Regions from separate parts of the Pseudomonas sp. B21-017 genome, predicted to be linked through region 3. Evidence: predicted binding sites of a transcription regulator. Region 3 holds the regulator's gene; each other region holds the start of a gene.
The links. Region 3 encodes FliA, which starts transcription of late flagellar genes. Its sites were predicted from a motif close to CTAAAGTTTNNNNNNNNNNNGCCGNTAA; they were not measured.
Positions count from the first base shown of each region.

Region 1: the regulator FliA is predicted to act here: its motif matches at 1,437-1,464, upstream of LOY28_RS06480 (methyl-accepting chemotaxis protein).
Region 2: the regulator FliA is predicted to act here: its motif matches at 1,316-1,343, upstream of LOY28_RS05955 (methyl-accepting chemotaxis protein).

Region 1 is NZ_CP087194.1:1,471,139-1,473,410, reverse strand. It holds gene LOY28_RS06480 (methyl-accepting chemotaxis protein) at 1-1,322, opposite strand, end outside; gene LOY28_RS06475 (transporter) at 1,598-2,272, shown strand, end outside.
Region 2 is NZ_CP087194.1:1,366,936-1,369,207, forward strand. It holds gene LOY28_RS05955 (methyl-accepting chemotaxis protein) at 1-1,173, opposite strand, end outside; gene LOY28_RS05960 (helicase HerA-like domain-containing protein) at 1,358-2,272, shown strand, end outside.
Region 3 is NZ_CP087194.1:4,816,838-4,819,109, forward strand. It holds gene LOY28_RS21690 (chemotaxis response regulator CheY) at 1-273, opposite strand, end outside; gene fliA (RNA polymerase sigma factor FliA) at 441-1,181, opposite strand; gene fleN (flagellar synthesis regulator FleN) at 1,178-2,008, opposite strand; gene flhF (flagellar biosynthesis protein FlhF) at 2,125-2,272, opposite strand, start outside.

The DNA of each region.
Region 1 (2,272 bases), 3.2 Mb from region 3:
GCGTCCACCGCACCGGTTTGCACGGTTTGAATGATCTGGTTGATCTCGATGATCGACGCCGCCGTGCGCTGGGCCAGGCTGCGTACTTCATCAGCGACCACCGCAAAACCGCGCCCGGCTTCACCGGCACGGGCCGCTTCGATTGCCGCGTTGAGCGCCAGCAGGTTGGTCTGTTCGGCAATGCCGCGAATCACTTCCAGCACCTTGCCGATGCGCCCGCTGTCTTCTTCCAGGCGACGGATGACCGTGGCGGTGTTGGCGATTTCGCCACGCATTTGGGTGATGGTGTGAATGGTGCCCTGCATGACCTTCTCGCCTTGCTGGGCGGACTGGTCGGCATCGTCGGCCGCACGTGCCGCTTCGGCGGCGTGGCGCGCGACTTCTTGCGCGGTGGCGGACATTTCGTTCATCGCCGTGGCCACCTGATCGGTGCGATTGAACTGCTCGTTGGTGCCGCTGGCCATAAGGCCGGCAATCGAGTTCAGCTCACCGCTGGCACTGTCCAGGTCCGACGCGCTGCGCTGCAAACGACTGAAGGTTTCGGCGAGGAAATCGCGCAAGGTGTTGGCGGCCCTGGCCAGGTTGCCCAACTCGTCCTGACGGGTGCTGGCCACGCGCTCGGCGAACCGGCCCTGACTGAGTTGCGCCACGTAGTCGATCAGTTTGCGGATCGGCTCCACCAGGTTGCGATTGACCAGCCACAGACTCAACAAACCAATCAGCAGGCCCGACACCAGCATCACCGCGAGCCCCGACAACACCGTCTGATCGGCACTGGCACTGATCAATTTCGATTGTTCGACACTCTGCTTGCGCAGTTCGCCGACCAGTTCATTCATCTGCTCGCTGGCGGCGCGGTCCACGCCCTTGACCGCATTGTCGCCGGCCGCTGGGTCGGCACCGGCCGCCACGTAGGCATCACGGCCCTTCTGATACGCCGCACCTAATACACGATGCTCCTCACGCAGGCGTTCGATGCGGGTCTTGAGTTGCGGCTCCATACCCTTCTGCCCGGCCAGTTCACCAAGGATACCCTGCACATTGCGCTGCCCCTCCTCGAACTGCTTCCAGTATTTGTCCAGGTCCGCGGGTTGCTTGCCGCGCAGCAGGACGTTTTTCCACTCCTGAACCTGCACCTTGAATTGCAGGTTGGCTTCATCGATCAGTTGCGAGGTGTGCAACGGGCCTTCGATCAGGTTCGCGTAGTTCTGAACGCCGTTGGACAAAAAGTGAAAGCAGGCCAAAGCGATCAACAACATCGCCAACAGGCTGCCGCTCAACAGGGCGAGAATTTGTGCTCGAAGGGACTTTTGTAAAGACATCGGGAAGTACTCGAAACAGGAATGAGGCACGCGGATGAAGGCGTGAAAAGTATCCGGACATCCCTGTCTGCCACGTTGGCCCTTGGCCGAAGGCGCGCAAACGTAACCCAAGCGTGATCGGCGTTCCAGAGCGGTTCTTGAGGAAAATCCGACCATCGGTATCGCAATCGTTTGCGTACACCTTGCCGTCACAAAACCGTCATGAGCGCTTGCAATGATGAGGCTCAAGTGAACCTGTGAAACCCGCGACAGGCGCCTCCCCGCAGCGAGACTTCATGAACCACAGCATTGATCAACGCCATCGCGATTCCGACCTGTTCGGCCTGCTTTACGGTTTCAGTTTTCGCCCCGGCGAGCGCGGTCGAGAGATCGATTCGGCCAAGGCACTGCACTGCCTGCAACAACTGGACGACAGTGATGAGTTTCTCTGGCTGCACCTGAACCTGGCCCATGCGGCGTGCGAGCGCTGGATGAAAAGCCATCTGGAATTGCCCGACGAGTTTTTCGAAGCCTTGCACGAGGGGTCGCGTTCGACGCGCATCGAGCATGTCGATTCGGCGTTGCTGGCGGTGGTCAACGATGTGGTGTTCAACCTCAGTAGCATGGTTTCCTCGGATGTCTCGACGCTGTGGGTCTGCGCTCGCAGTCGGCTGATCATCAGCGCGCGCCTGCAACCGCTGCACTCGGTGGACAAGCTGCGCTCTTCGGTGAAGGCCGGTGAATGCTTTCGCTCACCGCTGGAATTGCTGGTGCATTTGCTGCGTGATCAGGGCGAAGTGCTGACGCAGATCGTGCGCAAGACCAGCCTCAGTGTCGATCAGATCGAAGATGAATTGCTGTCGTCGCGCCTGTCCACCAACCGCGCCGAACTGGGCGCCAACCGCCGGGTGCTGGTGCGCCTGCAACGGTTGCTGGCGCTGGAGCCGGGCTCGTTGCTGCGCCTGCTCAAT
Region 2 (2,272 bases), 3.1 Mb from region 3:
CGCGGCGACGCTGCTGGTGCGCGAAGCTTGCTGGTCGGAGTTGAACATCGACGAGTTCGAGGCCGCCACCACCCGCAAGGCCACTTCGTTGACCTGGCCGGTGGCCGAGGACACTTCGCGGATCGATGTATGAATTCGCTCCACGAAACGATTGAACGCCGTGCCAAGGACGCCGAATTCGTCCTGATTCTGGATGGTCAGGCGTTTGGTCAGGTCGCCTTCACCGTCGGCGATGTCTTCCATGGCGCGGGTCATCACGTGCAGCGGCTGGATCAGCAGGCGGATCAGCATGCCCAGCAAGCCAATGATGATGGCCACTGCAATCAGGGTCGCGATGATCGCCGAGGTGCGGAATTCGCTGAGCATGGAGAAGGCTTTGTCCTTGTCCACCGACAGGCCGATGTACCAGTTGACCGACGGCAAGCCTTTGATCGGGGTGAAAGAGACGATGCGGGTTTTGCCGTCGACGTCTACTTCAGTGAAGTTGCTGCTAATGCGTGGGGTATTTTTCGGGTACGCCTCGCTCAGGGACTTCATCACCATGGCTTTATCCGGATGAACCAGGATCTTGCCGTCGGCGCTGACCAGAAAGGCATAGCCCATGCCGCCGAAATCACGCGCGATCAGGGTGTCGATCAGGGTTTGCAGGCTCAAGTCACCGCCTACCACCCCCACGCTTTTCCCCGACTTTTTCGAAGCGGTGGCAATGGAGATGATGGTTTGACCGGTCGCCGCATCTACATAAGGTTCGGTCAGCGTCGAGCCGTTGCTGTTTTCCGCGCCTTTGTACCAAGGGCGAACTCTGGGATCGTAGCCGTCCGGCATCTTGGAGTCCGGGCGGTTGATGAAGTTGCCGCTGGCATCACCCAGGTATCTGGCCATGAAGGTCGATGCCAAAGCATTTTGTTCAAGCAGACTGACGACGTTGGATTGTTCGGGGTTGATGGCAATGTTTTGAGCGAGGTTCTCTATCAGCAGGATACGACCGGCGAGCCAACTCTGGATGTTGTTGGCGGTGACGTCTCCCATCTCGGTGAGATAGTTATCCAGATCTTCACGAATCGCATTGCGCTGCAAATAGTCGTTGTACAGCGTGAAGGAGGCGAAGGCGGCAATAACGATCAGGGCGGCGGCAAGCAGTATCTTATGGCTGAAGCGCAGATTTTTATTCATGGCTTGGGGGTCCGCTAAAGTCTTAATGTCCAGGGCGTGCTTTTATAAAGGCACGCAAATTGGGCAGTGTTGAAAGTAAGCTGATAGTTCCGTCTCTCCTTAGGGAATTACCGACGCTATTTTCAGTCTGGTCTCTCGGTTGTTATCGGCCATGCAGGATCAAAGATTAACCATGGGTGACAAAATGCCTGACTCATCGCAACTCGTTATCGGCGCTGACCTCGCTGGCCAGCCAATCGCCCAGGCCATGCGCCTGGCGAACCGTCACGGTTTGGTAGCGGGCGCTACCGGGACCGGTAAAACCGTTACGTTGCAGCGCCTGGCCGAAGCGTTCAGCGATGCAGGCGTGGCGGTGTTCGCGGCGGATATCAAAGGCGACTTGTGCGGCCTGGGCGCCGCCGGTAACCCTCAAGGCAAGGTCGCGGAGCGGATCGCCGGCATGCCCTGGCTGAACCATAAGCCTCAGGCGTATCCGGTAACCCTGTGGGATATTCACGGTCAGTCCGGTCATCCATTGCGCACCACCTTGAGCGAAATGGGGCCGTTGCTGCTCGGCAGCCTGCTGGAGCTGACCGACAGTCAGCAGTCGGCACTTTATGCCGCGTTCAAGGTGGCCGACCGCGAAGGGCTGTTGCTGCTGGATTTGAAGGATTTGAAGGCGCTGCTCAATCATCTGCGCGATAACCCCGAATTGCTGGGCGATGACGCCGCGCTGATGACCACCGGTTCCAGCCAGGCACTGTTGCGCCGTTTGGCGACGCTGGAACAGCAGGGCGCCGAAGCGTTGTTCGGTGAACCGGCACTGCAACTGGAAGATATTTTGCAGCCGGCGATGGACGGTCGCGGGCGCATCCACTTGCTCGACGCCAGCCGTCTGGTGCACGAAGCGCCGAAGGTCTACGCGACGTTCCTGCTGTGGTTGCTGGCTGAATTGTTCGAGCAACTGCCGGAACGCGGCGATGCCGATAAACCGCTGCTGGCGCTGTTTTTCGACGAGGCGCACTTGTTGTTCGCCGGTACGCCCAAGGCGTTGCAGGATCGTCTGGAACAAGTGGTGCGGCTGATCCGTTCGAAAGGCGTGGGCGTGTATTTCGTCACC
Region 3 (2,272 bases):
GATGATTTGCTCGCGCTTGGCTTCGGCGGTCACCATCAGCACCGGCAGGTGCTTGAGCCTTTCATCGGCGCGCACCGCACGAAGCAGGTCGATGCCGGTCATACCGGGCATGTTCCAGTCGGTAACCAGAAAATCGAAGTTACCGCTTTGCAGCATCGGCAACCCGGTCAGCCCGTCATCGGCTTCGGCGGTGTTGGTGAACCCAAGGTCACGCAACAGGTTTTTTATGATCCGCCGCATCGTTGAGAAGTCATCAACGATGAGGATTTTCATGTTCTTGTCCAATTCGACCTCCAAGCAGTCTTAAACGCGCCCAGCACCTGGACGCGCCATTTCAATCAATCCGGCAAAGCACTCAATGACTGTCTGGAGCACAACAGATCGAGACCGGTACGGTTCAACACCACACCAGCTCCATTCGCAGTGTCCCCACACTGCCTTCAGCGCGCTCGCCACTCCCCCAAACGCCCCCGCAAACGGGCCGCGCACTGGCTGTGTAACTGGCTGACCCGCGACTCGCTGACCCCCAGGACCTCACCGATTTCCTTGAGATTCAACTCTTCGTCGTAGTACAGCGCCAACACCAGTCGCTCACGCTCCGGCAAATTGGCAATCGCGTCCGCCAGCGCCGCCTGGAAGCGTTCATCTTCCAGATCGCGTGACGGCTCGAGATGAGCACTCGCGCCATCCTCATGCAGCCCTTCGTGTTCGCCGTCCTGCAACAGATCGTCGAAACTGAATAACCGGCTGCCCAGGGTGTCGTTCAAAATCCCGTAATAATCGTCGAGACTCAATTGGAGTTCGGCCGCAACTTCGTGATCTTTAGCGTCACGGCCGGTTTTAGCTTCAATCGAGCGAATCGCGTCGCTGACCATGCGGGTATTGCGGTGGACCGAACGTGGCGCCCAGTCCCCCTTGCGCACTTCATCGAGCATCGCGCCGCGGATTCGAATGCCCGCGTACGTCTCGAAACTCGCGCCTTTGCTGGCGTCGTATTTGGTTGATACTTCAAGCAGGCCGATCATCCCGGCCTGGATCAGGTCTTCGACCTGGACACTGGCCGGCAGACGCGCCAGCAAGTGGTAGGCAATGCGTTTGACCAGTGGCGCGTAACGCTCGATCAGCTCGTACTGCGCGTCACGTGCCGACTGCTTGTAGAGGTTGTAACCGCTGGCTGTCATAGCACGGGTCCTGCAGTTTGTTGCACGAGGCGCTCGACGAAAAACTCCAGATGTCCACGAGGGTTGGCCGGCAGTGGCCAGGTATCGACTTTCTGCGCAATGGCCTTGAACGCCAGGGCGCACTTGGAACGCGGAAAGGCTTCATACACCGCGCGTTGCTTCTGCACGGCCTTGCGTACGCTTTCGTCGTAAGGCACTGCGCCGACGTATTGTAAGGCGACGTCGAGGAAGCGATCCGTGACCTTGGTCAACTTGGCGAACAGGTTGCGGCCTTCCTGCGGGCTCTGCGCCATGTTGGCCAGGACGCGGAAGCGGTTCATGCCGTAGTCGCGGTTAAGCAGTTTGATCAGCGCGTAGGCGTCGGTGATCGAGGTCGGTTCGTCGCACACCACCAGCAAGACTTCCTGCGCGGCGCGCACGAAGCTGACTACCGAGTCACCAATGCCCGCAGCGGTGTCGATCACCAATACGTCGAGGTTGTCGCCGATATCACTGAACGCCTGGATCAGGCCGGCATGCTGGGCCGGGCTCAGATGAACCATGCTCTGGGTGCCGGAGGCGGCCGGGACGATGCGGATACCGCCAGGCCCTTGCAACAGCACGTCGCGCAGCTCACAGCGGCCTTCGATCACGTCGGCCAGCGTGCGTTTGGGTGTCAGTCCCAACAGAACGTCGACGTTCGCCAGCCCCAGATCGGCATCCAGCAGCATGACGCGCCGGCCGAGCTCAGCTAGAGCCAGGGACAAGTTCACTGACACGTTAGTCTTCCCGACGCCACCTTTGCCGCCGGTCACCGCGATCACCTGTACGGGATGCATGCTGCCCATGTTATTTCTTTACCTTGTCTTACTTAGACGGAGGCCACATTACTGGCTGCGCGTTCACCATCGGAACAATGCATGGCAGACCATCGATGTAGGTACAAAAAATGTTCATTAACACCTCAGCCAACCTGCTTGGTCGGGCTGTGGTAAATATCAGCGAACATGTCAGCCATGGCTTCTTCGCTGGGTTCTTCCTGCATTTGTACGCTAACGGCGCGGCTGACCAACTGATGACGACGTGGCAGATGCAAATCATCCGGAATCCGT